3 regions of the Starkeya nomas genome follow, and region 2 is predicted to be linked to each of the others. Evidence: riboswitches for the same ligand, from Rfam matches in the RefSeq annotation. Region 2 holds a riboswitch; each other region holds the start of a gene.
The links. Region 2 has a riboswitch for cobalamin ahead of cobW (cobalamin biosynthesis protein CobW). Riboswitches for the same ligand answer to the same signal wherever they lie in the genome.
Positions count from the first base shown of each region.

Region 1: another riboswitch for cobalamin. It lies ahead of metE (5-methyltetrahydropteroyltriglutamate--homocysteine S-methyltransferase); the one in region 2 lies ahead of cobW (cobalamin biosynthesis protein CobW).
Region 3: another riboswitch for cobalamin. It lies ahead of STARVERO_RS07800 (ribonucleoside-diphosphate reductase subunit alpha); the one in region 2 lies ahead of cobW (cobalamin biosynthesis protein CobW).

Region 1 is NZ_CACSAS010000001.1:1,605,598-1,616,010, forward strand. Features, by position in the region: gene STARVERO_RS07750 (helix-turn-helix domain-containing protein) at 1-807, shown strand, start outside; gene STARVERO_RS07755 (helix-turn-helix transcriptional regulator) at 823-1,785, opposite strand; gene STARVERO_RS07760 (TonB-dependent receptor) at 2,057-4,240, shown strand; gene STARVERO_RS07765 (hypothetical protein) at 4,244-4,642, shown strand; gene STARVERO_RS07770 (MFS transporter) at 4,639-5,892, shown strand; gene STARVERO_RS07775 (NAD(P)/FAD-dependent oxidoreductase) at 5,908-7,233, opposite strand; cobalamin riboswitch at 7,388-7,592, shown strand; gene metE (5-methyltetrahydropteroyltriglutamate--homocysteine S-methyltransferase) at 7,705-10,074, shown strand; gene STARVERO_RS07785 (acyl-CoA thioesterase) at 10,071-10,413, shown strand, end outside.
Region 2 is NZ_CACSAS010000001.1:2,189,507-2,199,919, forward strand. Features, by position in the region: gene cobN (cobaltochelatase subunit CobN) at 1-2,474, opposite strand, end outside; gene cobW (cobalamin biosynthesis protein CobW) at 2,663-3,724, opposite strand; cobalamin riboswitch at 3,837-4,044, opposite strand; cobalamin riboswitch at 4,113-4,331, shown strand; gene STARVERO_RS10670 (CbtB domain-containing protein) at 4,365-4,550, shown strand; gene STARVERO_RS10675 (CbtA family protein) at 4,570-5,295, shown strand; gene STARVERO_RS10680 (HupE/UreJ family protein) at 5,346-5,963, shown strand; gene cobU (bifunctional adenosylcobinamide kinase/adenosylcobinamide-phosphate guanylyltransferase) at 5,979-6,491, shown strand; gene cobO (cob(I)yrinic acid a,c-diamide adenosyltransferase) at 6,496-7,110, shown strand; gene STARVERO_RS10695 (TM2 domain-containing protein) at 7,249-7,497, shown strand; gene STARVERO_RS10700 (cobyric acid synthase) at 7,523-9,007, shown strand; gene cbiB (adenosylcobinamide-phosphate synthase CbiB) at 9,035-10,012, opposite strand; gene recQ (DNA helicase RecQ) at 10,139-10,413, shown strand, end outside.
Region 3 is NZ_CACSAS010000001.1:1,620,104-1,630,516, forward strand. Features, by position in the region: gene STARVERO_RS07800 (ribonucleoside-diphosphate reductase subunit alpha) at 1-1,838, opposite strand, end outside; cobalamin riboswitch at 1,957-2,157, opposite strand; gene STARVERO_RS07805 (metal ABC transporter substrate-binding protein) at 2,290-3,213, shown strand; gene STARVERO_RS07810 (manganese/iron ABC transporter ATP-binding protein) at 3,210-4,115, shown strand; gene STARVERO_RS07815 (metal ABC transporter permease) at 4,151-4,972, shown strand; gene STARVERO_RS07820 (metal ABC transporter permease) at 4,969-5,814, shown strand; gene STARVERO_RS07825 (NAD(P)-dependent alcohol dehydrogenase) at 5,929-6,975, opposite strand; gene STARVERO_RS07830 (LysR family transcriptional regulator) at 7,141-8,034, shown strand; gene STARVERO_RS07835 (GlsB/YeaQ/YmgE family stress response membrane protein) at 8,128-8,379, shown strand; gene STARVERO_RS07840 (hypothetical protein) at 8,446-8,733, opposite strand; gene STARVERO_RS07845 (EAL domain-containing response regulator) at 9,095-10,294, shown strand.

The DNA of each region.
Region 1 (10,413 bases), 580 kb from region 2:
AACGGTGTGCTGGTCGAGCTGTGGGAAGCGGAAGGCGCGGTCGGCGCGCGGGCGGAATACATCTCCGAGCATCCCCGCCTCTTCGTGCTGCTGGACCAGACGGGCGGCGAATTCGAGCTGCTGCTCTCCCCCGGCCACGCGCAGGTGCCCAAGCGCCACGCGCCGCGCCAGATCAGCTTCATCCCGGCCGGCATGCCGCTCTGGTCGCGCTTCACCAGCACGACCTATCTGCGCCACCTCGACCTGCATTTCGACGCCGAGGCGCTGCGCACGCGGCTCGCCGACGAGGTCTCCCGCGAGGCGTTCGAGACGCCCCGGCTGATGTTCACCGACGACCGGCTCATGACCTTCGCCAACATGATCGCGGCGGAATGCCAGACGCCCCTCGCCTTCCACGAACTGTACGGCGACAGCCTGACCACCGCGTTCTTCATCGATTTCCTGCGGTCCAGCCCACGCGCCGGGCGCAAGCGCTCTGCCCTCGCCTCCTGGCAACTGCGCCGCGTGATCGACTACATCGACGCCCATTGCGCGGACGCTATTCGGCTGGAGGAGCTGGCGCAGCTCGTCGGCCTATCCTCCAGCTATTTCAGCCATGCGTTCAAGGCCGCCACCGGCGTTCCCCCGCACCAGTGGCAGACCGATGCGCGCCTCAAGCGGGCGCAGCGGCTGCTGCTCGACACCGGCATGTCGCTGACCGAGGTCGCCGTCGCCACCGGCTTCTGCGACCAGGCGCATTTCACCCGGGTGTTCCGGCAGAATCTCGGCGCACCCCCGGCTGCCTGGCGTCGCGACCGGCGCGGCTGACCGCGCGGCGGCTGGTCAGGGGCGATCGGAATCGGGCGTCGCGCCGGATGCGCGCGCCACCTGCGAGGGCGGGACGCCGAAGCGGCGCCGGAACGAGCGGATGAAATAGGAGAGATCGCCGAAGCCGGCGTCGAAGGCGATGGCACCGATCGCGCCACGGCCCGCGCCGCGCAGGGCCGCATGGGCCGCATCCAGCCGCCGCTCCAGCAGATAGCGGGTGAAGGTGGTGCCCTCCCCGGCGAACAGCTTCTGCACATAGCGCGACGTCACGCCCTGGCTCTGCGCGACCGTCTCGACCGACAGGTCGCGACGCATGAACTCGCGCTCAACCTGCTCCTTCACCGCGGCCAGGCGGACCGCCGGGCTCAACGCCGCGTCGACCGGCTCGTCGAGGCCGAACAGCGTGCCGGCAAGATCGCGCAGATGATTGCCGGCAAGCCGGGCATGGCGCTCGGTGTCGAGGGGGATCATCCCCTGCAGCAGCGCGCCGGCATAGTGGGTGAGCAGCACCAGCCGGTTGTCGGTGGCAAGGGCGGGCTGCAGCAGGCTCGGTGCCAGCGCCGGCCGCCGCGCCACCGCCGGGGCCGCGATACGCAGGAAATCGAAGCGCTCCGCGCCGGTGGCGTCGATCTCGAAGGGCTGCCCGAGCGAGATCAGCGTGGCGTCGCGCTCGACCACCACCGCCTCGCGCCCGCCCTGCCGCACCCGGATCGCGCCGCCGACCGGCCGGGCGAGGACGACGTCGCCGCCGGTCGCCCCCTCGCCGAGACGCAGATGGGCGCGCAGCTCGATGCAGGTGGTGATCAGCGCGCCCGGCAGGGCGCAATGCACCATACGCACCGGCCTGCGCGGCCGCAGCGGAAAGTCGATCGCGACGTCGCCGATCAGCCGCGCGAAAGCCTCGGCCACCGCCTCCGCGCGCCGGCGGGGAGGCACGCCCTCGGTCGTGAACCAGACCGGCTCATAACGCTCGCTCATTATGGAATATTTCTAAGATGTTGCCCTAACGCGACAGAACGATCTTAAGTCACCGAGTTCGCTTTAGTCCATATTTCGTTTCGCGTCTGCCCAAGCAAATCGTATACGACAGTATCTAGAAGAGCGATACACGCAACTCGGCGCAATTGCCTTTCGGGCATGAGCTGCCTTATCAGAATTGTTCAAAGATATGATCGCTCGCTCGCGCGGATTGCTTCTGGCTTCGTTCAGTCTTCTCTCGCTCGTAGCAGCGGCGCCGGCGCTCGCCCAGATGGCACGGGAACAGACCCAGGAATCCGCCGGCGGCGAGACCATCGATCTCGATACCGTCACCGTGACGGCGACCCGCGCCGACCGCCCGATCAGCGACGTGCCGCAGACGGTGCGCGTCATCGAGCGCAACGAGATCGAGCAGCAGCTCCAGCTCACCAACAATCCCGCGGCGGTGCTCGCCAAGCTGATCCCCGGCTACAGCGTGTCCACGCAGACGATCTCCGGCGCCTCGGAGACGTTCCGCGGCCGCGAGTTGCTGGTGATGATCGACGGCGTGCCGATGAACATCCCGCTGCGCAACGTCTCGCGGCTGCTGGCGCTCATCGACCTCAACTCGGTCGAGCGCATCGAGGTGGTGGCGGGCGCCGCCAGCACCTACGGCGCCGGGGCCACCGGCGGCACGGTCAACTTCATCACCAAGCGCCCGACGGACGGCGCGCCTACCGTCTCGATCAACACGGCGCTGCGCGCCTTCACCGCCAAGCCGGGCGAGTCGCTGGCGCCGGAAATCTCCGGCACGGTCTCCGGCCGCGCGCCGGGCGGCTTCGACTACCTCGTCACCGCCACCGGCGCCTTCGCCAACAACACCTATGACGGCAACGGCCGCCTGCTGCCCTCCGACGGCATGCTCGGCCAGGGCGGCGGCGACAATTACGGACGCGGCAACTTCCTCGGGAAGATCGGCTACGACTTCGATGCCAGCAAGCGCATCGAGGCGCAGGCGAACTGGATCTACCTGAACCAGGATCCGCAGTGGATGACCGACTATTCGGGCCCCTTCGCCGCGCCCGACATCGGCAATCCCTATAGCGGCGAGAGCGTTCTGGAGGACACCAAGTCCTTCTCGCTGCGCTACACCGACAGCGCCTTCGCACTCGGCGACCTGAGCATGCTCGCCTACTACAACGACATTCGAAAGCGCTTCAATTACAGCGAGTTCGACATAAACAACAACTTCATGGTCTATTACTCCGGCAATCTCGGCAGCCCGACTTCGCCCTACAACCAGACGGTCCTCTACTCCGAGCGCGCCGGCTTCAACCTGACCGTCGACACGCCGCTTCCCATTCTCGACGGCGCGAAGCTGACCTGGGGCACCGACATCGTCCACGACGACACCTGGCAGACGCTGACCAACGGCGAGGACGTGTTCACGCCGCTCAACCAGATGACCTATGCCGGCTTCGCGCAGCTCCAGCTCCCCATCGGCGAACGGCTCGTGGTGCGCGGCGGCATGCGCTACGAATATCTCGACGTGGAGGTAAACGACTTCACCCGCCCCGCCGCTTTCCTCGGCTTTCCGGGGCTGGGCTATGCGGTGCTGCCGGAACTCGCCGTCACCGGCGGCAATTACGACTACTCCGCCGCCACCTTCAACATCGGCGCCACCTACAAGCTGACCGACACGATCGACATCTATGGCGGCTTCAGCCAGGGCTTCGCGCTGCCGGACATCGGCGCCTTCACCCGCCGCGCCGGCGCGCAGGGCACCTCGCAGATCCTCACCTATGGCTGCTATCTCGGCGCCCGGCTGCGCCCCATCCCCTACACCTGCCCCAAGCAGATGAGCGTGAGCTTCGACGACCTCGGCATCGAGGCGCAGATCGTCAACAACTACGAGATCGGCGTGCGCGGCAGCCTCGGCCGCTTCCGGGGCAGCCTCGCCGGCTACTACTCGACCTCGGACGAGGGCGTGAACTTCGTCGCCTCCACCAACACCATCGGCCAGTCGAAGGAGATCACCTACGGCGTCGAGTTCACCGGCGAATACGAGGTCACCAGCAATCTGGCGCTCGGCACCAACCTCGCCTGGCGCGAGGGCGAGTGGGACTCGGACGGCGACGGCACGATCGACGCGTGGCTGCCCAACAACCGCATCGCCACGCCGTTCCGCGGCACCGTGTACGGGAACTACCGCTTCGACACAGGGACGGTGGTCCGTCTCGAAGTGGAGTTCTGGAGCGGGCGCGACCGCTTCGACGGCACCGAGACCTTCGAGATCGACGGCGGCGCCACGCTGAACGCTGCCCTCGCCCATCCCTTCGCCGGCGGCACGCTCTATGTCTCGGTCGACAACCTGCTCGACGAGACCTATGCGAACCCCTCGGCGAGCGCCACCCGCAGCTACGACGTCTATGGCTGGGGCCGCACCATCACGGTCGGCTTCTCGAAGACCTTCTGACCGATGGTCTCGCTCGACATCGAGGCGGGGGACCTCGCCGTGCTCCGCTTCCACCAGCCCTACGCCGCCGACGACGAGCGCGCCTATCTCGCCGCGCTGGAGCGACTGGCGCTGATGGCGCACCCCTTTGTGCTGCTGGCGATTTTCGGCGGCGGCCCCGCCCTGTCGCGCGAGGGCGAGAAGGGGCAGGCTCTGTGGTTCAAGCGCACCCGCGCACAGATGGAGGAGCGCTGCCGCGCCTGCGCGATGGTACGGCCGGGCGCCACCGAGGAGAGCGCGGTGATGTTCCGCCGGCTGTGGTCGTTCCCTTTCCTCGCCTCGCCGGATGAAGCGACGGCGCGGGATTTCGTGGAGCGGCACCGGCCCTCACGCACGACGCAGCCGGAGACACATCCCCTATGAGCGGGGAACTCGCAGAGGCCCGCCCCCTGCCCGGCGAGGCCGGGACGCCGCCCATCGGCCGGCTGCGCCTGTTCATCGTGCTGGCGGGGCTCTATCTCGCCCAGTCGATCCCCAGCTACCTGCTGGTGGCCGCTATCCCGCCGATCATGCGCGAGCAGGGCGTCTCGCGCACCGCCATCGGGCTGCTGTCGGTGCTGATGCTGCCGCTGGTGCTGAAATTCCTCTGGGCCTCCCGGGTCGACCGGCTGCGCCCAATCGCCCGCGCCCATCGTGCCGGCTGGATCCTCATCACCCAGACCGGCACGGTGTTCGCCATCGGGCTGCTCGCCTTCATCGAGCCGACGGACACGGGCGCGTTCCTCGCCATCGGCTTCGTCATCTCGCTGCTGGTCTCGACGCAGGACATCGCCACGGACGGCTACGCCACCCGCCAGCTCGCGGTGCGCGACCGGCCCTTCGGCAATGCCATACAGGGCGGCGCGGTGGCCTTCGGCGTCGTCATCGGCGGCACGCTCAGCCTCGTCATCTACCATCACCTCGGCTGGCGGCCGATGATCTGGACCATGTCCGCGCTCTCGCTGCTCCCCCTCGCCGCCGCCTTCGCCATGCGGGAGAGCGACGATGTCGCGCCGGGAGGGCCGCGCCCGTCGCTCAAGGCGTTCTGGGCCCGGCCGGAGGCGCGCGAGATCCTGATCGTCGCGCTGGTCTACCGGGCGAGCGAGGGCTTCGTGAAGGCGATGGAGGGCCCCTATCTCGTCGACCGCGGCGTGCCGCTCGACATCGTCGGCTATCTCTCGGGCGGCGCGGCGGCGACTGCCGGGCTCGTCGGCTCCGGCCTCGCGGCGGTGCTGTTGCTGCGCCTGGGGACCCCGGGCGTGCTCACGCTGCTGGGCGGGCTGCGCACGGTGTGCTTCGCCCTGTTCGCGCTCCACGCCTTCGATCTGGTGACCGGCTGGCCGACCCTGTTCGGAGCCGCCGCCTTCCAGACGCTGATCCGCTACATGGAGATCGTCGCACTCTACAGCCTGTTCATGGCGGTGGCATCGAAGGACCAGCCGGGCACCGACTTCACCGTGCTCGCCTGCGCCCAGCTGGTGGTCTACCTCGTCGGCTCGAGCCTCGCCGGCATCATCGCCGACCGCATCGGTTACGGCGCGCTGTTCGCCCTGTCGGCGGCACTCTCGCTGGCCGCCGTCCTGTTCACGCGCCGCCAGCTCGACGCCGGACAGGCGGCGCGTCCCGCCTCCTGAGCCGCCGACGACGCCTCAGAGCTCCGCCCCTTCGCTTGTCCTTGCCGGCATGGAAGCCGCGGGCTTCGGCGATGCGCTCCCCTGCGTGATCAGGCGCGAGCTGCGCTGGTCGCGCGTATGAATCCATAGCCAGCTCAGGGCAACGCTCAGACGGTTGCGGACGCCGATCAGGAAGTAGATGTGGGCGAGACCCCATATCCACCATGCGAGGGCGCCGCGGAGTTTGATCCGCCCGAAGTCGATCACCGCCAGCCGCTTGCCGATGGTGGCGAGGCTGCCGGCATGCTGGTAGCGGAACGGCGAGCTCCCGGACTGCCCGGCAAGCCGGGCGCGGATGGTCTGCGCGACATGCCCGCCCTGCTGCTTCGCCGCCGGGGCGATGCCGGGAACGGGCGAACCGTCGGGCGCGACGACGGCGGCGGTATCACCGATGACGAAGATCTCCGGGTTGCCCGGCGCCGTGAGGTCCGCCTCCACCTGCACGCGCCCGGCGCGGTCTGCGGCGACGCCGAGCCACTCCGCCGCCGGGGAAGCCTGAACGCCAGCGGCCCAGATGATGGTGGCGGCGGGCACGGTCTTTCCGCCATAGACAACGCCGTTCGCCGTGCATTCGGTGACGGGGCTGCCCAGCTCGACCTCGACGCCGAGCTTTTCGAGCGAACGCTGGGCATAGGTGGACAGGTCCTCCGTAAAGGCCGCCAGCACGCGCGGGCCGCCCTCGATGAGCACGACGCGCGCCTCCCGCGTGTCGATGCTGCGGAACTCGTCCACGAGTGTCATGTGCGCCAGCTCGGCGATGGTCCCCGCCAGTTCGACCCCGGTGGGGCCGGCGCCGATGATGACGAAGGTCAGCAGGGCCTTGCGGCGGGCCGGATCGGCCTCGCGCTCTGCGCGCTCGAACGCCAGCAGGATGCGCCGCCGGATGGTGGTGGCGTCCTCCAGCGTCTTCAGGCCCGGCGCGAAGGACTCCCAGTCGTCATGGCCGAAATAGGCGTGGCGCGCGCCGGTCGCGATAACCAGCGTGTCGTAGGACAGGAAGGAACCGTCATCGAGCAGCACCCGGCGCGCCTGCTTGTCCACGCCCGCGACCGTCGCCAGCAGGGTCGTGACCTCGCGGCGGCGGCGCAGCAGGTGACGGATCGGCCAGGCGATCTCCGAGGTAGCGAGCGAGGCCGTCGCCACCTGATAGAGCAGTGGCTGGAACAGATGATGGTTGCGCCGGTCGATCAGGGTGATGCGCAGCGGCGCGCCCGCCAGCCGGTGGACCGCCTCGAGCCCGCCGAAGCCTGCACCGACGACAACGAGGTGATGGCGGCTGTCCTCAGCGTGCGTCGCCGACATGGCAGGCTCCTTTCCGACTCCAGGTACCGTGGCCGAACGCCGGCCACGTTCGACCCGCCGGCGTCAAACGACAAGATCGACCGCGACGGATGGTTTCGATATGCGGACATAAAGATGTCCTTATATCATTCATTGACATCCGGCCGCCGCCGGCTCATCTTCGCAGCGTCGTGGTTCTCCGGCCTCAACCGGAGCCAAGAGGGAAGCCGGTGCGCCTTCGGGCAAGGCCGGCGCTGCCCCCGCAACTGTAAGCGGCGAGCCGACGTCCATTTCGCGTCACTGAGGCATCCTGCCTCGGGAAGGCCGGACGAAGGCGACGACCCGCGAGCCAGGAGACCTGCCACGGCACCATAGTCGTCCCTGGGCGGGGTGTCCCGGTGGTGCGTTCGCGCGTCCGCCGGCTCATCGCGCCGGCCCGCACGCGCCTATGCGTCCGCTCGGCCTTTGCCCCCATTTTCATGGGGTTAGCCGATGAACTTCCCATACTCGTCCGGCACGGTGCCGGTTTCCACCCTCGGCACGCCGCGGATCGGTCCGCGCCGTGAACTCAAGGCCGCGCTCGAAGACTACTGGGCGGGCCGGAGCGGCGCGCAGACGCTGCTCGACTCCGCCGCGCGCCTGCGCGCCGCTAACTGGGCGCGGCAGAAGGCGCTCGGCGTGACCAACATCCCGTCGAACGACTTCTCGCTCTACGACCACGTGCTCGACACCGCCGTGATGGTCGGTGCCATCCCCAAGGCCTATGGCTGGTCCGGCGGGCCAGTTTCGCTCGATACCTATTTCGCCATGGCGCGCGGCAGCCAGGGCGCTGCCGGAGCCTGCGCGCACGGGCATGACCATGGCCAGGAGCACGGGCACGGGGTGCCGGCGCTGGAAATGACCAAGTGGTTCGACACCAACTACCACTACATGGTGCCGGAATTCTCCGCCGGGCAGCGCTTCACCCTCGCCTCCACCAAGCCGGTCGACGAGTATCGCGAGGCGAAGGCCCTCGGCTACCAGACGCGGCCGGTGCTGCTCGGCCCCGTCACCTTCCTCAAGCTCGGCAAGGCGAAGGATCCCGGCCTCGACCCGCTGAGCCTGCTCGGCGACCTGCTGCCGGTCTATGTCGAGGTGCTGCGCCGGCTGGCGGCCTCCGGGGCGGAATGGGTGCAGATGGACGAGCCCTGCCTCGTGCTCGACCTCGACGAGCCGACGCGCGCCGCCCTGCGCGAGGCTTACGGCTTCTTCGCCCACGCGCTGCCGAGGCTGAAGATCATACTCACCGCCTATTTCGGCGAGCTGGGCGACAATCTCGACACGGCGCTGGCGCTTCCGGTCGCCGGGCTGCACCTCGATCTCGCCCGCGCGCCGGAGCAGTTGCGGCCGGTGTCGGAAAAGGCGCGGGCCGGGCTGGTGCTCTCCCTCGGCGTCATCGACGGACGCAACGTCTGGCGCGCCGACCTGCCGAAGCTGCTCGACGCGCTGGAGCCGGTGGTGCGCCGGCGTGGTACCGATCATGTGGAGATCGCCCCCTCCTGCTCGCTGCTGCACGTCCCCATCGATCTCGAACGCGAGATCGAGCTCGACCCGGACGTGAAGAGCTGGCTCGCCTTCGCCGTGCAGAAGATGGACGAGCTGACCACCCTCGCCACCGCGCTGGCCGGCGGGCGCGAGGTGGTGCTTAGCAAGCTCATGGCGTCGGGCGCGGCCGCCGATGCGCGCCGGGCCTCGGCCAAGGTGCACAGCTCCGCCGTGGCGGCCCGCCTCGCCGCAGTGACGCCCAACATGACTCAGCGCCGGAGCCCCTTCCCCGTTCGGGCGGAAGCCCAGCACCACCGGCTCCGCCTGCCGCCGTTCCCGACCACGACGATCGGCTCCTTCCCGCAGACGGCCGAGGTGCGCAAGGCGCGCGCCGCGCACGGCAAGGGCGAACTGGGCGACGCCGCCTACGAGGCCTTCCTCAAGCAGGAGACGGCGGCGGCGATCCGCTGGCAGGACGAGATCGGCCTCGACGTGCTCGTTCACGGCGAGTTCGAGCGCAACGACATGGTGCAGTATTTCGGCGAGCAGCTCTCGGGCTTCGCCTTCACCCGGCACGGCTGGGTGCAGAGCTACGGCTCGCGCTATGTGCGCCCGCCCATCCTGTTCGGCGACGTGGCGCGGCCGGCGCCGATGACGGTGGAATGGTGGAAGTTCGCCCAGTCGGTCACGCACAAGCCGATGAAGGGCATGCTCACCGGGCCGGTCACGATCCTCAACTGGTCCTTCGTGCGCGACGACGTTCCGCGCAGCCTTGCCTGCCGGCAGATCGCCCTCGCCATTCGCGACGAGGTGGCGGACCTGGAGAAGGCCGGCGCCGCGATGATCCAGATCGACGAGGCGGCGATCCGCGAGGGGCTGCCGCTGCGCCGCGCCGACTGGGACGCCTATCTCGGCTGGGCGGTCGAGAGCTTCCGCCTCTGCGCCTCCGGCGTCGCCGACGCGACGCAGATCCACACCCACATGTGCTACTCGGAGTTCAACGACATCATCGCCGCCATCGCCGCGATGGACGCGGACGTCATCTCCATCGAGACCTCGCGCTCGAAGATGGAACTGCTCGAGGCGTTCGTGAGCTACCGCTACCCGAACGAGATCGGGCCCGGCGTGTACGACATCCACTCCCCGCGCGTGCCGAGCGTGGAGGAGATGGAGGAACTCCTCGTCAGGGCGACGCAGCGCCTGCGGCCGGAGCAGGTCTGGGTCAATCCCGACTGCGGCCTGAAGACCCGCAAATGGGAGGAAGTGCGCCCGGCACTGGTCAACATGGTGGAAGCCGCCCGGCGCCTGCGCCCCGGTACGGCGCGGGCGGCGGAATGACCGGACGCGCGAGCCCGGGAGAAACGCGTCTCGTCGACATCGTCTTCCCGGGCGCCACCAACCATCACGGCACGCTGTTCGGCGGCGCCGCGCTCGCGCATATGGACCGGGTCGCCTTCATCGCGGCGGCCCGGCATGCGCGCGCCGACTTCGTCACGGCCTCCTGCGAGCGGATCGACTTCGTCGCGCCGGCACGGCTCGGCGAGATCGTCGAGCTGACCGGGAGGGTGGCGCGGGTCGGGCGGCGCTCGCTCAGCGTCGAGGTCGAGCTCGTCTCCGAGGCGCCGCTGACCGGCGAGCGGCGGCGCTGCACGCGCGGGACCTTGGACATGGTCGCGG
Region 2 (10,413 bases):
GTCACGCGCCCGGTGGCGGGGTCCCAGGTCGGGCGGGCCCCGATCAGCGCCAGCCCCTGCGCGATCTCCTCGCCGCCGGTGCGCAGCGTGGCGCTGCCCCACAGATCCAGCACCAGCGCGCGCGGCCAGTCGCCATGCGCCTGCGCATAGGCCCGCAGCACCTCCTCGGCCGCCAGCCGCCCGAGGTCCATGGCGGTCGGCGTCGGCAGGGCGCGCGGGTCGCTGGCGAACAGATTGCGCCCCGTCGGCATCACGTCGGTGCGCCCGCGCCCCGGCGCGCCGGCCGGCCCGGCGGCGACGCGCCGCCCGTCCAGCACGGCGAGCAGCCCGTCGCGCTCAGCCTCGCCGCAGACACCCCGGCCATAGATGTGGAAGCCGTCCTTGAGCCGCATCTCCTTGATGTCGCAAAGGAAGGCATCGATCTGCTTCAGCGCCTCATCCGGCTCGGCGCCCGTCGCCAGCCCGGCATCGCGGGCAAGGCCGGTGCGCTCGGCCTCCTCGACGATCAGCCGTGCCAGCCGCTCGCGCCGGCGCCGGTCCAGCCCGTCGGCCTGCGCATATTCGTCGACGAGGCGTTCAAGTTCGGCCGCCTCAAAGGCCAGCCCGGCTTCGACGGTGGGCGGCGGCAGGTGGCCGAGCGCCACCGCCGCGATGCGCCGCTTGGCCTGCGCCGCCTCGCCGGGATTCGACACGATGAAGGGATAGGCGACGGGGAGCGCGCCCAGCACCAACTCCGGGAAACACGCTTCGGTCAGCGCCACATGCTTGCCCGGCAGCCATTCCAGCGTGCCGTGCGCGCCCATGTGGACGAGGACGTCGGCCCCGCCTTGCAGCCACAGCCCGAAGGCGAGCAGCGCGTGGCGCGGCGGCAGGGCCGGGTCATGATACTGCGCCCGCCGCTCGGCCCGGCTTCCACGGTCCGGCGCGAGGGCGACGGTGACGTTGCCGAAGCGCCGCGCCCGGAAACGGAAGGCGCCGTCGATGAGGTCTGGATCGTCCTCCGGCGCGCCCCAGGCGGCCTCGACGGCGGCGATGGCGGCGGGCGGGAGGGTTGCCAGCCAGTCCCGATAGTCGGCGAGCGGCAGCGCCGCATCCCCGACGTCATGGCCGGGCTTGTCCCGGCCATCCACGCCTTCCTCCCGATCAAGTCGTGGATGCCCGGCCCGAGGCCGGGCATGACGGTCATCCTTCGGGACCGCCGCCAGCCGTTCCACCAACTCCCGCTCGTCCGCCGGCCGGTCCTCGAGCCGGTAGCCGGCGGCGGCGAGGTCGTCCATCAGCGCCAGCACGCTCGCCGGCACGTCGAGCCCCACCGCCCAGCCGGTGCGGCCGGGGGCGCCGGCGTAATCGGGCATCAGCACGGTGACGCGCCGGGAGTAGCGCTCCGTAGCACCGAGTTGCACCAGCGCTGCTACGCGTTTTGCTACCTGCTCGATACGGTTGCATTCCGCCCGATTCACCAGCCCGGCGAATCCCGGCACGGCGGCCGCCGCCGTGTCCGGCGCCTTGAACGAGACGGCCCCGGCGAGCACGCGCCCGTCGAGTTCGGGCAGCACCACATGCATGGCGAGGTCGGCGCTGGTCAGCCCGCGCACGCCCTCCACCCAGGCCTCGCGCCGGGTGGTGGCGACGACCGCCTGCAGGACCGGCACCCCGGCGGCGTCGAGAACGGTTTCCTCGCCCGGATCGGCGGCGGCGAAGGCGGTCAGCGTGACGATGGCGGCGGGATCGAGAGCGGCCAGCGCCTCCTTCAGGAAGGCGATGGAGGTCGGCTCCTTCAGGCTCGCCACGAAAATCGGCTTCGGCGTCAATTCCTTGGCGGCGAGAGCGGTGCACAGCGCGTCCACCGGCGCGGTGTCCCCGGCCAGTTCCATGGAGCGATAGAAGATGACCGGAACCGCCCGCCCCGCAGCCTCCCCCTCGCCTTCCCAGGCGTGGAAACCCGCCAGCGGCACCGGCACGGGAGGCGTCGGGGCGAAGGTACGGCCGGCATGCAGGGCCAGCCGCTCCAGCAGCGCGCGCATGTTCGCCGGCCCGCCGGCGCGGAAATAGCCGAGCAGCGCCTCCAGCTCCGCCGGCGGCAGCGTCGAGGCCTCCGCGAGCCGTGGATCGTCGCGATCCTCGCCCGGCAGCACGGCCAGCGCGAAGCCGCGCGCCCTTGCCTCGGCGCTCAGCCGGTCGACGCCGTAGCGCCACCAGTCGAGCCCCCCGAGCAGGCGCACGACGACGATCCGCGCATGAACGGCCACGCTGTCGATCCACAGATCGACCGACATCGGATGCCGGAGATCGCGCAGATTGGCGAGGCGCAGGCTCGGCAGGCCGGCATCCTGCGCCCGCGCCAGCGCCGAAGCGAGGCCCATCAGGTCGCTGTCGGCGAAGGACACGACCACCACCTCCCCCGGCATCTGGCCGAGATCAACCGGCTCGACGAGATCGTCGAGGCTGCTCGAGGTGGTGGTGAGGATGTGCATGGCCGGCCTCGCTCAGAAGGCCGTCATGCCCGGGCATCGCCCGGGCATCCACGACTTCTTCATCGGCCAAAGACGTGGATGGCCGGAACTCGGGCAAGCCCGAGTTCCGCACTCTAGAGACAGAAGTAGGCAAATGCCGACTTCGGAACACGTCCGGCCATGACGTCGCGCATGGGCGAGGCGCCCGATCACGCGACCTCCCGTTCCCCGGCGAGGATGGCCTCCACCTTCGCCCGATCGAGGCCCTTGAGGCCGATGGCGACGAGCCGCCCCACACGCGGTTCCGCGCCCCATGCGCGGTCGAAATGATGCGCCACGCGCGGGCCGACCGCCTGCACCAGCAGGCGCATCGGCTTGCCGGCGACGGGCAGGAAACCCTTCACCCGCAACACTTCCGCTTCCTCCGCCGCGCGGGCGATGCGGGCGGCGAACTCCGCCGGATCGGCGATCTCGGGGACCTCGACGACGAAGCTGTCGAAATCGTCGTGATCGTGCTCGGCCTCATTGTCGTGATGGGTCCTGCGGTTCTCGATGTCGTTCTCCGTGCCGACGCCGAGCCCCATAAGCACCACGGGGTCGACCCGGCCTTCGGTAACGCTCACCACCCGCACGCCCCTGGGCAGCTCGGCGTCGAGCGCCGCCCGCGCCCTGGCCTGCCCGGCCGCATCGATCAGGTCCGCCTTGGTGAGGATCACGAGGTCGGCGCAGGCGATCTGGTCGTCGAACACTTCCTCGATCGGGTCGTCATGGTCGAGCGAGGCATCCGCCGCGCGCTGCTGGCTGAGCGCGTCATGGTCATGCGCCACGCGCCCGTCCGCCAGCGCCGCGCCGTCCACCACCGCGACCACGCCGTCCACCGTCACCCGGCTCCTGATCGCCGGCCAGTGGAAGGCCTGCACCAGCGGCTTGGGCAGCGCGAGGCCGGAGGTCTCGATCAGGATGTGGTCGACCCTGGGCGAGCGCGCGAGAATGGCGTCGAGCGCGGGCACGAAATCATCCGCCACGGTGCAGCAGATGCAGCCATTCGCCAGCTCGACGATGTTCTCCTCCGGGCAGGTGTCGATGCCGCATCCCCTAAGGATCTCACCGTCGATGCCGACATCGCCGAACTCGTTGACGATCACCGCCAGCCGCTTGCCCTTCACGGTTTCCAGCACGTGGCGGATCAGCGTCGTCTTGCCGGAGCCGAGGAAGCCGGTGACGATGGTGCACGGCACCCGGTCGAGAGGGGTCGGGGCGGCGGTGTTCATGCGGCGTCTCCACGAAAATCCAACGTTCGCGGGATGCGCCGGTCGCGGAAGGATTTCCGCGCGAAGCCGCGGGAGGCGCGGCTCTGCCTGACTGCCGGGCACCCCGCCGGCACGCACGACCGGACCGCCGGCAGGTCTCCTGGCTCGCGGGTCGTCGCCTCGTCGCCGCCTTCCCGGAGAATTCCCCAGTGGCTTCCGGCTGAGGCTCGCCGCTTACAGTTGCGGGGGCAGCCGCGGAATTGGAGCGCCTTCGGGCCTCCGCACCGCATTCCCTCTTCGTCCTTCCCCGGAAGGAAGGAACCGACGGTCGGGGCCACTAAAGGAGTGCCCATGCGAATTGTCAACGCGACCGGCGGTCGAGCCGGTTGCGGTAGCCGGCGGCTGGACTATAGTCGCCGGAGTCGTCGGTTCCCGTGATGCGCACGGGACGCAAGACGGGAACGCGGTGGGGCGGAAACCTTCCTTCAAGGTCGACGCCGAATCCGCGGCTGCCCCCGCAACTGTAAGCGGCGAGCCCTTCTCCAACAGCCACTGGCGGCAGCGCCGGGAAGGCGGGGAAGGGCCGAGACCCGCGAGCCAGGAGACCGGCCGGCGACGCAACCCGCACAGATCCTCGGGTGGAGGGTCAAAGGAGCCGACCATGCCGACCCAGAACAGCCACAGCGCGGCTGCTTCCCACGAATCCATCGCCTCGCGCACCATCCAGATCACGTTCGCGGCGCTGCTTGGCGTCTTCGTGCTGGGCGGCGTGGGCTTCTCCCACATCAGCGCCGTGCACAACGCCACGCACGACGTCCGCCACGCGACCGCCTTCCCCTGCCACTGACCGTTACGGGGGACGCATCATGTCGCTTTTCAGGACGATTCTGTTCGTCGCCGCGCTGGCGGGCATCGGCACGGGCCTCGTCGGCTCGGCCGTCCACATCTTCACGACCGTTCCGCTGATCCTTCAGGCGGAAACCTTCGAGGGTTCCGGCGAGGCGGAAGCCCCGGCACCTGCGGAAACCGCGACGCACGAGCATGCGCCGGGCACCGCCGAGCACAGCCACGACGCCGACGAATGGGGCCCGGCGGACGGCTTCGAGCGCAACGCCTACACCGTGCTCGCCATGGTGCTGACGGGCTTCGGCTTCGGCCTGCTGCTGGTCGCGGCCAGCGAGCTCGCCGGCGGGCTGACCGGCTGGCGCCAGGGGGTCATCTGGGGTCTGGCGGGCTTCGCCGTGTTCACGCTGGCACCGGGTCTCGGCCTGCCGCCGGAGCTGCCCGCCATGCCGGCGGCCGACCTCGCGGCGCGTCAGGTTTGGTGGGTCGGCACGGCCGCGGCCACCGCGGCGGGCCTCGCCCTCATCGCCTTCGGCCGCACCCCGATGCTCGCCATTCTCGGCGTCGCGCTGATCGTGGCGCCGCAGATCATCGGCGCGCCGCAGCCCGCGAGCCACGAGAGCCCGATCCCGGAATCGCTACACCACAGCTTCGTGGTTGCGACCATCGTAGCGAGCTTCGTCTTCTGGTCCCTCCTCGGCGGGCTCGCCGGCTGGTTGCGGCCGCGTCTCGCGACGCCCGGCACCTGACCTTATTTTTCAATGACTTGCCCTTCATCGAGAAGGGCCAAGGAGCCTCGATGAACCCGATCCTTCGGCGCGCCGCCGTCCTTCCGACCGCCGCGCTCGCGCTCGTCGCCTCGTCCCCGGCCTTCGCCCACCATGCCATGGGCGGCGAAATGCCCTCGACCTTCGGCGAGGGCTTCATTTCCGGCCTCGCCCATCCGGTGATCGGTCCCGACCACCTCGCTTTCCTCGTGGCGGTGGGCGTCGCCACCGCGCTGGGCGGCATGCCGCTGTGGCTGCCGATTGTCTTCGTCGCGGCATCCGCCGTGGGCGTCGGCGTCCACCTCTCGCTCGTCAACCTTCCGGCGGCCGAGCTGGTCGTCGCCGCGAGCGTGCTTCTCGCCGGTTTCCTGCTGGCGCGCGGCGAGCGCGTGGCCACGGGCGCGTGGGCGGCGCTGTTCGCTATCGCCGGCCTGTTCCACGGCTACGCCTATGGCGAGTCGATCGTCGGCGCCGAGCCGACGCCGCTCTACGCCTATCTGGCGGGCCTCGTCCTGATCCAGTCCGCCCTGTCGATCGGCGTCGCCCTGGTCGCCAGCCGTGCTGCCTCGGCCCTCGCTCCGCGCCTCGCCGGCGCGGCGGTGGCCGGCATCGGCTTCGCGGCGGTGATCGGCCAGGTCGTTCCGGGCTGATCGGACGCCTCAGCCGTGGCGCTCACCCTCGTCCTCGGCGGCGCCCGCTCCGGCAAGAGCCGGCACGCCGAGGAACTCGTCGAGCGTCTCATGCCGCCGTGGACCTATATCGCGACGGCGCAGGCCTATGACGACGAGATGGTGGAGCGCATCGCGCTCCACCGCTCGCGGCGCGGCGCGGAGTGGCGCACGCTCGACGCCCCGCACGACCTTGCGGACGCGCTGAACGGCCTGCCCGCCGGGCGGCCGGTGCTGGTCGACTGCCTCACGCTCTGGCTGACCAACCGCATGCTGGCCGACGGCGACGTCGCGGCCGAGAGCGCCGCACTCGTCGAGGCGCTGGCGGGGCATGGCGGCCCGGTGATCGTCGTTTCCAACGAGGTCGGCCTCGGCATCGTGCCGGACAACGCGCTGGCCCGCCGTTTCCGCGACGCGCAGGGCCGCCTCAACCAGATGGTTGCGCAGCGGGCGGACCGCGTGGTCTTCATGGTCGCCGGGCTGCCCATGAACGTGAAGGGATCGGGGTGACGGAATGAGCGACATCTCCCCGGAAGAGGCCGCGCGCCATCGCGCCAAGATGGAGAAGCGCAAGGCGGTTCAGGACGCGGAAGTCGCGGAGAAGACCGCCGAGAAGGGCCTGCTGATTGTCCACACCGGCGCCGGCAAGGGCAAGTCCACGGCCGCCTTCGGCCTCGCCCTGCGGGTGCTCGGGCATGGCGGGAAAGTCGGCGTGGTGCAGTTCATCAAGGGCGCCTGGCATTCGGCGGAGCGCGATGCGCTTGCGGCTTTCGGCGACCGCGTGGAATGGCACTCCATGGGCGAGGGCTTCACCTGGGAGACGCAGGACCTCGCCCGCGACATCGCCGCCGCCCGCCGCGCCTGGGACAAGGCCCGGGAACTGATGGCCGACGAGAACCTCGGCCTGCTGATCCTCGACGAGCTGAACATCGCGCTGCGCTATGACTACCTGCCCGTCGAGGAGGTGGTGACGGTCCTCGCCGCCCGCCGGCCGGACCTCCATGTCGTCGTCACCGGCCGCAACGCCAAGCCGACGCTGGTCGAGGCCGCCGACCTCGTGACCGAGATGGGGCTGGTGAAGCACCACTTCAAAGCCGGGGTGAAGGCGCAGAAGGGCATCGAATTCTGATGCGCGCGGCCCCCACGCGCCCGGAACCGGCACAGCCGGGGAATTGCACCGTGCGATCTCGCAATTCCCCAGCGGCATTCCTATGTCATGCGCGGCGCCGGATATTGCGGCGTGGTTTCGTCATGGAGATGCGCACCGATGCGCTCGGCTCCCGTCGCCTATCTGTTCTGGTTCTTCTGCCTCGTGGGCATATGCGGCATCCACCGTTTCTATGCCGGCCGCTACTGGACGGGCGCGCTGTGGCTGCTCACCGTCGGCCTTCTGGGCATCGGCCAGCTCATCGACCTGTTCCTCATCCCCGGCATGATCCGCGAAGCCAATCTCCAGTATCGCGTCGATCACCTGGAAGCGCGGGACTACCGCGAGCCGGGCACCCGTCACGGCTGACGCCTCTTCCGCGCGAGGGCGCGCGATGAACGCCCCTCGCGCGCCTTCCGCCCCCCCGCGCGCCCTCATGTTCCAGGGCACCGGCTCGGATGTCGGCAAGTCGCTGATCGTCGCCGGCCTCGCACGCGCCTACACCAATCGCGGGCTGAAAGTCCGCCCCTTCAAGCCGCAAAACATGTCCAACAACGCCGCCGTCACCGCTGACGGTGGCGAGATCGGTCGCGCGCAGGCACTGCAGGCGCGGGCAGCGCGCGTAGCGCCTTCCGTCCACATGAACCCGGTGCTGCTGAAGCCACAGAGCGAGATCGGCGCGCAGGTCGTGGTGCAGGGCCGCGCGCGCGGCACGGCGAAGGCGAGCGAGTACCAGAAGCTCAAGCCCTCGCTGATGGCAGCGGTGCTGGAGAGCTACGGAAAGCTCCGTGCGGAAGCCGATCTCGTGCTCGTCGAGGGCGCCGGCTCGGCGTCCGAGATCAACCTGCGGGCCGGCGACATCGCCAATATGGGATTTTGCCGCGCGGCCGATGTGCCTGTCATCCTGATCGGCGACATCGACCGGGGCGGCGTCATCGCCAGCCTCGTCGGCACGCATGCGGTGCTGCCGGCGGAGGACGCGGCGATGATCCGCGGCTTCCTCGTCAACCGCTTCCGCGGCGACCCGGCGCTGTTCGCCAGCGGCATGGAGGAGATCACCCGGCGCACCGGCTGGGAAGCGCTGGGCCTCATCCCCTTCTTCCCCGATGCCCGCCGCCTGCCGGCCGAGGACGCGCTCGGCCTCGACGCCGCGGCGCAGGCCAAGCCGGAGGCCCACATCCGCATCGCCGTGCCGCTCCTGCCGCGCATCGCCAATTTCGACGATCTCGACCCGCTGGATGCGGAGCCCTCCGTCGAGGTACTGCGCATCCGCCCCGGCACGGCTCTGCCGGGCGATGCCGATCTCGTCATCCTGCCCGGCTCGAAGTCCACCATTGCCGATCTCGAGGATTTCCGCCGGCAGGGCTGGGACATCGACCTTGCCGCCCATGCGCGGCGTGGCGGGCGGGTGCTGGGCCTGTGCGGCGGCTACCAGATGCTGGGCCGCTCCATCGCCGATCCCGAAGGCATCGAAGGACCGCCCGGCAGGGTCGCGGGTCTCGGCCTGCTGGACGTCGAGACGGTGCTCGCCGGCGAGAAGCGCCTCGTCGCCGTCACCGGCATGGCTTCCGGCGCGCCTTTCTCCGGCTATGAGATGCATATGGGCGTGACGGAAGGGCCCGGCCGCTCCCGTCCTTTCGCGCAGATCAACGGCGAGGGGCCGGAAGGCGCGGTCTCGGCGGATGGCCGGATCACCGGCACCTATGCGCACGGCCTGTTCGCCGATGAACGCCAGCGCGCGCTGTGGCTGGCGACGCTCGGCGCCGCGCCGAGCGATCTTCGCTACGAGGAGGGCGTCGAGGCGACGCTGGATGCCCTCGCCGCGCATCTGGAGCTGCATGTCGATCTCGACCGGCTCATGGAACTGGCCGGCGGATAGCCCAGCACCCGCCGGCCGGAATCGGCCTCACCAGTTCCAGGCCACCAGCGCCAGCGCCGCCACCAGCCCGATCATCACCGCGTCGGCCGCGCGATACAGCCTCAGCGCGCGGCGGATGTCGTCGGCCGTGCACGCGCGCCGGCCGCCCTCTCCCATCACGCCGTCCACCGAGAGCGCACCGCCATAGTAGCGCGGCCCGGCTAGCCCGATACCGAGCGCGCCGGCAAGCGCCGCCTCCGGCCAGCCGGCATTGGGCGAGCGGTGCTTCTTCGCGTCCCGCAGCATCGCCCGCCAGGCCCCGCTGGGAGAGGCCCCACGCACGAATACCGCGCCCGCCACGATCAGCAGGCCGGCAAGGCGCGAGGCCGGCAGGTTGATCAGGTCGTCGAACCGCGCCGAGGCCCAGCCGAAATCGCCATGCCGCGCGTCGCGGTGGCCGATCATGCTGTCGGCCGTGTTCACCGCCTTGTAGATCGCCCCGCCCGGCAGCCCGCCGATCACCATCCACAGCGCCGGCGCGACGATGCCGTCGGAAAAATTCTCGGCGAGGCTCTCGATGGCCGCGCGCGACACGCCGGCCTCGTCCAGCCTTTCCGGGTCACGCCCGACGATGTGCGAGACCGCCTTCCGCCCGGCCTCCAGCCCCTCGTCGAGTCCGTCGGCCACGCGCCCCACGAAATCGTGGAGACTGCGCTGGGCGAACAGGGTCGAGCCGAGCAGGGCGACGCCGAGGAACCCGAACGGAACCGAGAGAAGCATTTTCTGGGCGAAGCCCGCCGCCGCCCCGCTCGCCACGATGATGACCACCAGCGCCGCGATCCCGGCGGCACGCCGCCAGCCGGGCGGGTCGCCATCGCGGTTGATCGTGCCGTCCAGCGCGCCGATCAGCCGCCCGATCCACATCACGGGATGACCGAGGAAACGCACGAGAATGTTCGGATAGCCGAACGCAGCCTCGCACAGCAGCGCCGCCAGCGTTAAACCAAGGGTGAGTTCGAGCGCCATCGGAAGTGATTCTCAGGAAAGCTCGCGAATCCGGCGGATGCGCGGGACCACCATTTCCGCCCATGCGCCCGCCATCAAGACCCTTCGCGCGGCTTCCCGCGCCATCAACCGGACGACGCCCGCCGCATGAACATCCCGCTCACCTCATCGCACGGCATCCTGCCGCCCGACGTCGAGGAAGCCAAGCGCGCGCGGCTCGCCGAAGTGTTCGGCTTCGACCGCTTCCGCCCCGGCCAGCAGGACGTGGTGGATTCTGTCCTCGCCGGAGTGCCGACCCTCGCGGTGATGCCGACCGGCGCCGGCAAGTCGCTGTGCTACCAGCTACCCGCCCTGGTGCTGGGCGGCCTCTCCATCGTCGTCTCGCCGCTCATCGCGCTGATGGACGACCAGGTGAACGCGCT
Region 3 (10,413 bases), 570 kb from region 2:
CCGTCCCTGGTGACGTGGGCCAGCAGGTTGACCGAGCCGAGATTGCACACCGCCACTTCGTCGTTCGACGTGTTCAGGGTGATCTCGGTGCACAGGTTGGACGAATGCACCACGCCGGCATGCCGCTGCGGCGAGCGGATGTTGCAGGGGTCCTTGAACGTCACCCACGGATGGCCGGTCTCGAACAGCATGGTCAGCATGCGCCGCCACAGATCGAGCGCGCGCACGGTGCGGAACACCTTCATGCCGCCCTGTGCCGCCTTCGCCTCGTAGGCTTCGTAGGCGTCCCGGAAGGCCGGGCCGTAGAGGTCGTGCAGCTCCGGCGTCTCGTCGGGCGAGAACAGCGTCCACGAACCATCCGCCTCGACCCGCTGCATGAACAGGTCCGGCACCCAGTTGGCGGTGTTCATGTCATGGGTGCGGCGACGGTCGTCGCCGGTATTCTTGCGCAGATCGAGGAACTCCTCGATGTCGATGTGCCAGGTCTCGAGATAGGCGCAGACGGCACCCTTGCGCTTGCCGCCCTGATTGACGGCGATGGCGGTGTCGTTGGCGACCTTGAGGAACGGCACCACGCCCTGGCTCTCGCCGTTGGTGCCCTTGATATGGGCCCCGAGCCCGCGCACGCGGGTCCAGTCATTGCCGAGCCCGCCGGAATATTTGGCCAGCAGGGCGTTGTCCTTGATCGACTTGAAGATGCCGTCGAGATCATCCGGCACGGTGGTGAGGAAGCAGGAGGAGAGCTGCGGGCGCAGCGTGCCGGCATTGAACAGCGTCGGCGTCGAGGCCATGAAATCGAAGGAAGACAGCAGGCGATAGAACTCGATCGCCCGCGCCTCCCGGTCGACCTCGCGTAGAGCCAGCCCCATGGCGACGCGCATGAAGAAGGCCTGCGGCAGCTCGAAACGGGTGCCGCGCGCGTGCAAGAAATAGCGGTCGTAGAGGGTCTGCAGGCCGAGATAGTCGAACTGGAGATCGCGCTCGGGCAGCAGCGCGGCGGCGATCCGTTCCAGATCGAAGCGGCCGAGTTCCGGGTCGATCAGCTCTTCTTCGATACCGCGGGCGACATAGGCTCGGAAATAGTCCGCGTAGCGCTCCGCCATTTCCGCCTGCGTCGCCTGCTCGGGCCGGCCGGCGAGGAAAGTGAGCGCCTCGCGGCGCAGCTTGTCGCCCAAGAGGCGGGCGGAGACCTTGGCGTAGTTCGGCTCGGTCTCGATCAGCGTACGGGCGGCGAGGATGGGCGCCAGCGCCAGCTCGTCGGCGCTGATGCCGTCATAGAGGTTGCGGCGGGTCTCCGAGAGGATCGCCTCGGCGGACACGTCGGCGAGCCCGGCGACGGCCTCGCCCACGACCGTCGCGAGCCGGGCCTCGTCGAGCGGCACCCGCATCCCCTCGCCTGTCGTCATGTGCAAGGCCGGTGCTGTGCCGGGCACCACCGCCACGGCGCGCTCCCTCGCCCGCTCCTCGCGGTAGAGCACATAGGCGCGGGCGACCTTGTGGTGCTCGCCGCGCATCAGCGCCAGTTCGACCTGGTCCTGGACGTCCTCGACATGGAAGGTGCGGCCCGCGTCTGCCCGCCGCGTCAGGCCGGTGACGATCTGCTCCGTCAGCCCCGCCACGATGTCGTGCACGCGCCGCGAGGCGGCGGCATTCGTCCCCTCCACCGCGAGAAAGGCCTTGGTGAGCGCCACCGCGATCTTCGAGGCGTCGAAGGGCGTGACGGCGCCGTTGCGGCGGATCACCTGAAAGCCCGGCGTCGCTGTACCGGCGCCGGAGGCGGAGACGAGCGGTTCGGGAATCCGGGAGGACGGACGTTCGGCTTCGAGAGCGAGAGTCATCGGCTGCAAACCCCGTTGCATGGGGCAAGGGCCGAGCGGAGACGACATGGGCGGACGGGCGGAACAAGCAAGCCGGCGGCACGACCACAGCGTTCCACCGGGACACCCCGCCCGAGGACGTTTCATCTGGGTCGCGGCAGGTCTCCTGGCTCGCGGGTCGTCGCCTTCGTCCGGCCTTCCCGAGGCAGGATGCCTCAGTGACGCGACATGGGACGTCGGCTTGCCGCTTACAGTTGCGGGGGCAGCTCCGGTGTCACACCGGATTCCCTCTTAGCCTCCTCATCTTCCGACTCGAAGGACCGTGACACCCATATGTAGGGGCTCATGCGACAGAATTGTCAATTGGTAGCGCACACGCGTAAAAAGCCTCAGATGCAATTAATTCGCAATTGCATACCGAGTGGCGTTCGATAAGATGCTCTTGCAAGTCATTCGCAAGAAGGAGTGGGATATGCGCAGCAGGCGCGTGGTTCTGGCCGGCCTCGCGGCCATTGGTCTCTTGAGCGCGGGAGTTTCCGGCGCATTGGCGCAGGAGGCCGCAGGGCCGAAGTTCAAGGCCGTGACCACCTTCACCGTCATCGCCGACATGGCGCGCAACGTCGCTGGCGACGTCGCGGTGGTGGAATCGATCACCAAGCCCGGAGCGGAAATCCACAACTACGCGCCGACGCCCGGCGACATCCAGCGCGCCCAGGGGGCGCAGCTCGTGCTGTGGAACGGACTCAATCTCGAACTGTGGTTCGAGCGCTTCTTCCAGAACCTGAAGGACGTGCCGAGCGTGGTGGTCTCGCAGGGGGTCGAGCCGATGGGCATCGCCGAGGGTCCCTACAAGGGCAAGCCCAATCCCCATGCCTGGATGTCGCCGAAGGACGCGCTGATCTACGTCGACAACATCCGCGACGCCTTCGTGAAGTACGACCCGGCGAACGCCGCCACCTACACGGCCAACGCCGATGCCTACAAGAAGCAGATCGAGGCTTCCGTGGCGCCGATCCGCGAGAAGCTCGCGTCCATTCCCGAGGACAAGCGCTGGCTCGTGTCCAGCGAAGGCGCCTTCTCCTATCTCGCCCGCGATTTCGGGCTGAAGGAGCTTTATCTCTGGCCGATCAACGCCGACCAGCAGGGCACGCCCCAGCAGGTGCGTAAGGTGATCGATGCCGTGCGCAAGAACGGCATCCCCACCGTGTTCAGCGAAAGCACCGTCTCCGACAAGCCCGCGCGTCAGGCCGCCCGCGAGGCAGGCGCCCATTATGGCGGCGTGCTCTATGTCGACTCGCTCAGCGAGCCGGATGGGCCGGTGCCGACCTATATCGACCTTCTGCGCGTGACCACCGGCACGGTGGAAAAGGGCCTTGCCGAGGGGCTTTCGCAATGAACGCGCCACTCGTCCGGTCCCGCGCCGCCGAAGGGCTCGCGGTGCGGGACGTCGCCGTCACCTACCGCAACGGCCACACCGCGCTGCGCGACGCCAGCTTCGAGATCCCGACCGGCACCATCACGGCACTGGTCGGGGTGAACGGCTCGGGCAAATCGACCCTGTTCAAGGCGATCATGGGGTTCGTCCGCGTCGCGCGCGGCACGATCTCCATCCTCGGCCGCAGCGTCGACGAGGCGCTCAGGAGCAATCTCGTCGCCTATGTGCCGCAAGCCGAGGAGGTCGACTGGAACTTCCCCGTGCTGGTGGAGGACGTGGTGATGATGGGGCGCTACGGGCATATGGGCCTGTTGCGCATCCCGCGCGCCGCCGACCGGGCGGCGGTGGATACGGCGCTGGCCCGCGTCAACATGGGCGAGTTCCGCAAGCGGCAGATCGGGGAGCTTTCCGGCGGCCAGAAGAAGCGTGTGTTCCTCGCCCGCGCTCTGGCGCAGGACGCCAAGGTGATCCTGCTCGACGAGCCCTTCACCGGCGTCGACGTGAAGACCGAGGACGCCATCATCGCCCTGCTCAAGGCGCTGCGCGCGGAGGGCCGTGTGATGCTGGTCTCCACCCACAATCTCGGCAGCGTGCCCGAATTCTGCGACCGCACGGTGCTGATAAAGGGCACGGTGCTGGCCTATGGACCCACCGCCGAGACCTTCACCGAGGCCAATCTGGAGCGCACCTTCGGCGGCGTGCTGCGCCATTTCGTGCTCGGCGGCGCCGGACTGCACGACGATGACGACCGCCGCCAGCTCGCCGTGCTGACCGACGACGAGCGCCCGCTCGTCTTCTATGGCGAGAAGGGCGCGATGCAGCCGAAAACCAGCGAGGAACAGGTCACGGAGGGAAAGCCGTGATCGAGCTTCTCAGCGAGCCCTTCGGCTACGAATACATGCGCAACGCGATCTGGGTCTCGGCCCTCGTCGGCGCGGTGTGTGCCTTCCTCTCCTGCTACCTCATGCTCAAGGGCTGGTCGCTGATCGGCGATGCGCTCTCGCACGCCATCGTTCCCGGCGTGGCCGGCGCCTACATGCTCGGCCTGCCCTTCGCCATCGGCGCCTTCTTCTCCGGCGGCCTCGCGGCGGCGGCCATGCTCTTCCTCAACCAGCGCACGCGGCTGAAGGAGGACGCCATCATCGGGCTAATTTTCTCCTCCTTCTTCGGGCTCGGCCTGTTCATGGTCTCGCTGTCGCCGACCTCGGTGAACATCCAGACCATCGTGCTGGGCAACATCCTCGCCATCACGCCGGAGGACACGCTGCAACTCGTCCTCATCGGCGTCGTTTCGCTGGCGATCCTGCTGGCGAAGTGGAAGGACCTGATGGCCGTGTTCTTCGACGAGGCGCATGCGCGCTCGATCGGTCTCAACCCCACGGCGCTGAAGGTGTTGTTCTTCACCCTGCTGTCGGCCTGCACGGTCGCCGCGCTCCAGACCGTGGGCGCCTTCCTCGTCATCTGCCTCGTGGTGACGCCGGGCGCCACCGCCTATCTGCTCGCCGACCGCTTTCCGCGGCTGCTGGCCATCGCCGTCGCCATCGGCGCGGTGACGAGCGCGGTCGGCGCCTATGCGAGCTTCTTCCTCGACGGCGCCACCGGCGGCATCATCGTGGTGCTGCAGACGCTGATCTTCCTCACGGCCTTCGTCTTCGCCCCCAAGCACGGCATGCTGGCGGCGCGGCGGCGGGCGGCACAGGCACTGAAGGCGGGGCTGTGACCATGATCGACACGCTGCTCACGCCCTTCCAGTTCGAGTTCATGGTCAACGCGCTCGTCATCTCCGGCCTCGTGGCCGTGCCGATGGCGCTGCTGTCCTGCTTTCTCGTGCTCAAGGGCTGGTCGCTGATGGGCGACGCGGTCTCGCACGCCGTCTTCCCGGGCGTGGTCCTCGCCTACATCGTGGGGTTGCCCTACGCGATCGGTGCCTTCGTCGCCGGCATGTTCTGCGCCGTGGCGACGGGCTTCCTGAAGGACAACAGCCGGATCAAGCAGGACACGGTCATGGGCATCGTGTTCTCCGGCATGTTCGGCGTCGGCCTCGTGCTCTACGTGAAGATCCAGTCGGAAGTGCACCTCGACCACATCCTGTTCGGCGACATGCTCGGCGTCTCCTGGCGTGACATCGCGGAGACCGCCGCCATCGCCGCCATCACCGCCGGCGTCCTCGCGGTGAAATGGAAGGACTTCCTGCTGCACGCCTTCGACCCCATACAGGCGAAGGTGGCGGGCCTGCGCGTCGGGTTGCTGCATTACGGGCTGCTCTGCCTGATCTCGCTGACCATCGTCGGCGCGCTGAAGGCGGTCGGCATCATCCTCGCCATCGCCATGCTGATCGCGCCGGGTGCCATCGCCTTCCTGCTGACGCGACGTTTCGGCTCGATGCTGCTGGCGTCGCTGGCGGTAGCCGTGGGGGGTTCGCTGCTCGGGGTCTATCTGTCGTTCTTCCTCGACAGTGCCCCTGCCCCGACCATCGTGCTGCTGATGAGCGTGCTCTTCGTCGGCGCTTTCATCCGAAGCCTGACGACCGCATCGCGTACCGAGGCGACGGGAGCGGCCTGAACATCCGCGCCAAGGGAAGGCTGCCGTCTCGTCTCCGCGACCGGCGCCCCTCCCCGGTGGCCACGCCCGCGCGGCGCACGCGGGCGTGGCGTTCTCCACGGTGACGCTATCCCCTCACAGGGAGAGCGAGGCCATGTCGATCACGAAGCGATAGCGCACATCCGACCGCTCCATGCGCTCGAAGGCATGGTTGATCTCGTCCATGCGGATCATCTCGACATCCGGCAAAATGTTCTTGGCGGCGCAGAAGTCGAGCATCTCCTGCGTCTGCCGGATGCCGCCGATGGGCGAGCCGGCGATACGGCGGCGCCCCAGCACCATGGGCACCGTGTTCGGCTCGTCGACCGGGCCGAGCTGACCGACGATCACCAGCGTGCCGTCGACGTCGAGCAGCGGCATGTAGGGATTGAGGTCGTGTCGGACCGGAACGGTGTCGATGATGAGATCGAAGCCGTTCGCCGCCTTCGCCATCGCCTCCGGGTCGGTGGAGACCAGCAGCGCGTTGGCGCCCAGGGCGTGCGCGTCCTTCGCCTTGTCCGGCGTCCGGCTAAGCACCGTGACATGCGCGCCCATGCCGGAGGCGAGCTTGACTGCCATATGGCCGAGGCCACCGAGGCCGATCACGCCGACCCGGCTGCCGGGGCCGACATTCCACGTGCGCAGCGGCGAGTAGGTGGTGATGCCGGCGCAGAGCAGCGGCGCGGCGCGAGCGAGGTCCAGCCCGTCCGGCACGCGCAGGACGAACTCCTCGCGCACCACCAGATGCTTGGAATAGCCGCCAAGCGTGTGTTCCTTGGTGAAGCGGTCGAACCCGCCATAGGTGCCGGTCTGCCCCTCGCGGCAGAGCTGCTCCTCGCCCTTGCGGCACTGGTCGCAATGCTGGCAGCTGTCGACCATGCAGCCGACGGCGACGAAATCGCCGGCCTTGTAGCGAGTCACGTCCGTGCCGGTCTCGATGACGCGGCCAATGATCTCGTGGCCGGGAATGGCCGGAAAGACCGTCCAGCCCCAGTCGTTCTTGGCCCAGTGCAGGTCGGAATGGCACACCCCGCAATAGAGGATCTCCATCACGACGTCGTTCGCACGCGGGGCGCGGCGTTCGAAGGAAAGGGGCGCGAGCGGCACGTCAGCCGAGGTGCAGGCAAAGCCGATGGTCTTCATGGATGCTTCCGTTGACGGTCGGTTCCGGGATGACGCGCACGAAGAGAAACGGGGCCGCGAACCGGGATTTCCGGGCGGCCCACGCGCGTCATTGTGAATTTATCGCCGGCGTCCGGCGTGGTTTAGAGCCGGAATTCCGCATGTACCTATATTCTGAGCTCATGAATGAGACGCGACGAACTCGGCGACCTCAGTGCCTTCCTCGCCGTTGCCGAAGAGCGCAGCTTCACGCGCGCGGCGGCGCGGCTCGGGACCTCGCAGTCCTCGCTCAGCCATACCGTCCGCCGTCTTGAGGAGCGCATGGGGGTGCGGCTGCTCACCCGCACCACGCGCAACGTCGCGCCCACAGAGGCGGGCGAGCAGCTTCTCGACACGCTGCGCCCCGCCTTCAACGACATCGAGGAGCGGATCAGCGCCATCGGCGCCCTGCGCCAGAGGCCGGCAGGCACGGTACGGCTGACCGCGAGCCCGCATCCGGCGGCCAGCATCGTCATGCCGGCCGCCTCGCGGCTGATGGCCGAGTATCCCGACGTCAAGATCGAGATCTCCGTCGATCTTCGCCTGACCGACATCGTCGCCGAGCGCTACGACGCCGGCATCCGCCTCGGCGAGCAGGTCGAGAAGGACATGGTGGCGGTGCGGATCGGGCCGGACCTGCGCATGGCGGTGGTCGGGTCGCCGGATTATTTCGCCCGCCACCCCAAGCCGAAGACGCCTCATGAGCTGACCCGACATTCCTGCATCAACCTGCGCCTTCCCACGCTCGGCGGCCTCTATGCGTGGGAGTTCGAGCGCAAGGGGCGCCCGCTGAACGTGCGGGTCGACGGCCAGTTCATCTGCAACGAGACGTCGATGATCATCGACGCGGCGCTGAACGGGCTGGGCCTCACCTGCCTGCCGGAGGACCTGTTCGGCACGCTGGTCGCCGAAGGACGGCTGGTACGGGTGCTGGAGGACTGGTGTCCGCCCTTCCCTGGATACCACCTCTATTATCCGAGCCGGCGCCAGACTTCGCCGGCCTTCCGCCTGCTGGTCGAGGCCCTGCGCTACCGCGAGTGAGGCTCCCATCGGGTACCAACGGGGAACCGGGAGGTAGCCCGCGGCGTTCTTCCGCCATCGCCATGTCTGGCGGGGCTTCTTGGGAGAGCGACTATGGAAGACGCACAAATCGGTTGGATCGCCGCGATCATCATCGGCGGCCTCGCGGGGTGGATCGCCTCGGGCATCATGAAGACCGGCACCGGAATCTTCATGAACATCGTTCTCGGCATCATCGGCGCCGCCGTGGCGAGCTTCATCTTCAGCTTCATCGGCGTCGGCTTCGGCGGCTGGCTGGGCTACCTCATCGCCGGCGTTCTCGGCGCCTGCATCCTCATCTGGCTCGTGCGGGTCATACGAAGCTAGACACGCTCCGCCGCCGCGCCCGCCGGTGCGGCGGCGTTTCCCCGATGCCTGCCCGTCCTCGATCCCTCAGAGCGGTGCACGCTCGCGCGTGCGCCCGACGCCCGCGGCGATGGCCGCGTAATCGAGGCTCTGGCCATCGCGCTCCATCGCCAGACGCAGGAAGCGGATCGGAAAGCGGATCGCCTCCACATTGGCGCCGCTCATGCAGGCCCCCCGCGTGGAGGCCCCCTTCTCGGCGCTCTTGAGCGCGGCGGTGATCTCGTCTCCGGTCAGAAGGCCCTTCGCCTTCAGCGCCTCGCATATCGCGGCGAGCGCCAGCAGCGTGCCTTCCATCTGCAGATTGGCGGTGTTCATCGGGACTCCTCCGGACGGTGCGGGAAGGTGATCTTCGGAACGCGGTCGAGCGGGAGACAACTCTTCTTCCACCGCTTCGGTTCGCCCGGCTCGGCATCCCGCCGCGCAAGGCCGGCGGGTATGACGCCACGCGCCGGCCACAACGGCAAGCTGCACTGCAGCAAAGCGGCAACGACCAGAAAGTCAGGCACCAGCAGAGCCGAGGAACCCACGTCCCTCCTAAGGCTTCCTATCGCGCAATCTCAATGCAATTGCCGATAGGTGCTGGCAAGGCGACAACATTACGTTATTCTACGTATGCCTTCCGCGTTGGTGAGTAGAGGGGCGGCGGTCGCTTCCCCTGACCTGGCCGGTGAGAACGATGCCTGAGCACAAGATTCTCATCCTCGACGACGAACCGGAGATCGGCGAGTACGTCGCGACGGTGGCGGAACTCAGCGGCTTCGAGGGCACCACCTTCAGCGAACCCGAGGCTTTTCTCGCCGCCATACCCACATGGCCCGAGGCCAGCGTGGTGATCGACCTGCAGATGCCCACGCTCGACGGCATCGAGGTGCTGCGGCGGCTGGCGGCGATGAAGTTCCGCCGTCCGGTGGTGATCATGAGCGGCGTCGACCGGAAGGTCCTCGAATCCGCCCGCCATTTCGCCCGGGCGCACGACCTCGAGGTCAGCGACATCGTCAGCAAGCCGGTACGGCTCGACGATCTCCGGCAGGTCTTCGAGCGCCTCCGGGTGAGCATCCACCTGCTGCCGACCCGGGGCGAACTCACCGACGCAATGGAGCGGGGGGAGTTCCAGCTCTATCTGCAGCCCAAGGTCCGCCTCCTGCGCAACGACCACGACGGCCCCGGCTACGCGCCGATCGGCTTCGAGGGACTGATGCGCTGGCATAGCCCGAGCCGCGGGCTGGTGATGCCCGACGATTTCATCCCCCAGATCGCCGCGTCCGGACTGAGCCTTGCCTTCTCCGACCACCTCTTCAGCCTGGCTCTGGAGACGCTCAAGAGCTGGGACGAGACCGGCATAGACGCCTCGCTCGCCATCAATCTCGCCGCCTCGGACGTCGAGGACATCTCGCTGGCGGACCGGCTGTGGAAACGCTGCTCCAAGGCCGGCGTCGGCCACCATCGCATCATGATCGAGATCACCGAGACCGCGGCGATGCAGTACCCCGCCCGTGCGCTCGACGTGCTGACGCGGCTGCGGCTGCGCGGCTTCCTGCTGTCGCTCGACGATTTCGGCACCGGCTATTCCTCGCTGGTCCAGCTCCAGCGCCTGCCCTTCGCCGAGCTGAAGATAGACCGCTCGCTCATCTCGGACTGCACCTCCTCCGAACACACGCGGATCATCGTCAAGGCGATCATCGAGCTCGGCCATAATCTCGGCCTCAGCGTGGTCGCCGAGGGCGTCGAGGACGAGCGCACCCTGTCGCTGCTCCAGGACTGGTCCTGCGATCTGGTTCAGGGATACCTGTTCGCGCGGCCGCTGCCGCACGAGCGCGCCCGCGCCTGGTGGCTGTCGCACCAGAACATGAGCGGGCGGCCGGTCGCCTCGGAATAGCGGCCCGCAAGCCTCCCGCATCAGCAAAAAGGACGCATTCCCGCGGCCTTGCCGGCCGCCGGGCGAAGTCTATAGTCGCCCCGCCGGATTCCTGCTCGGCGGCGCGTGCTGGGGGGACG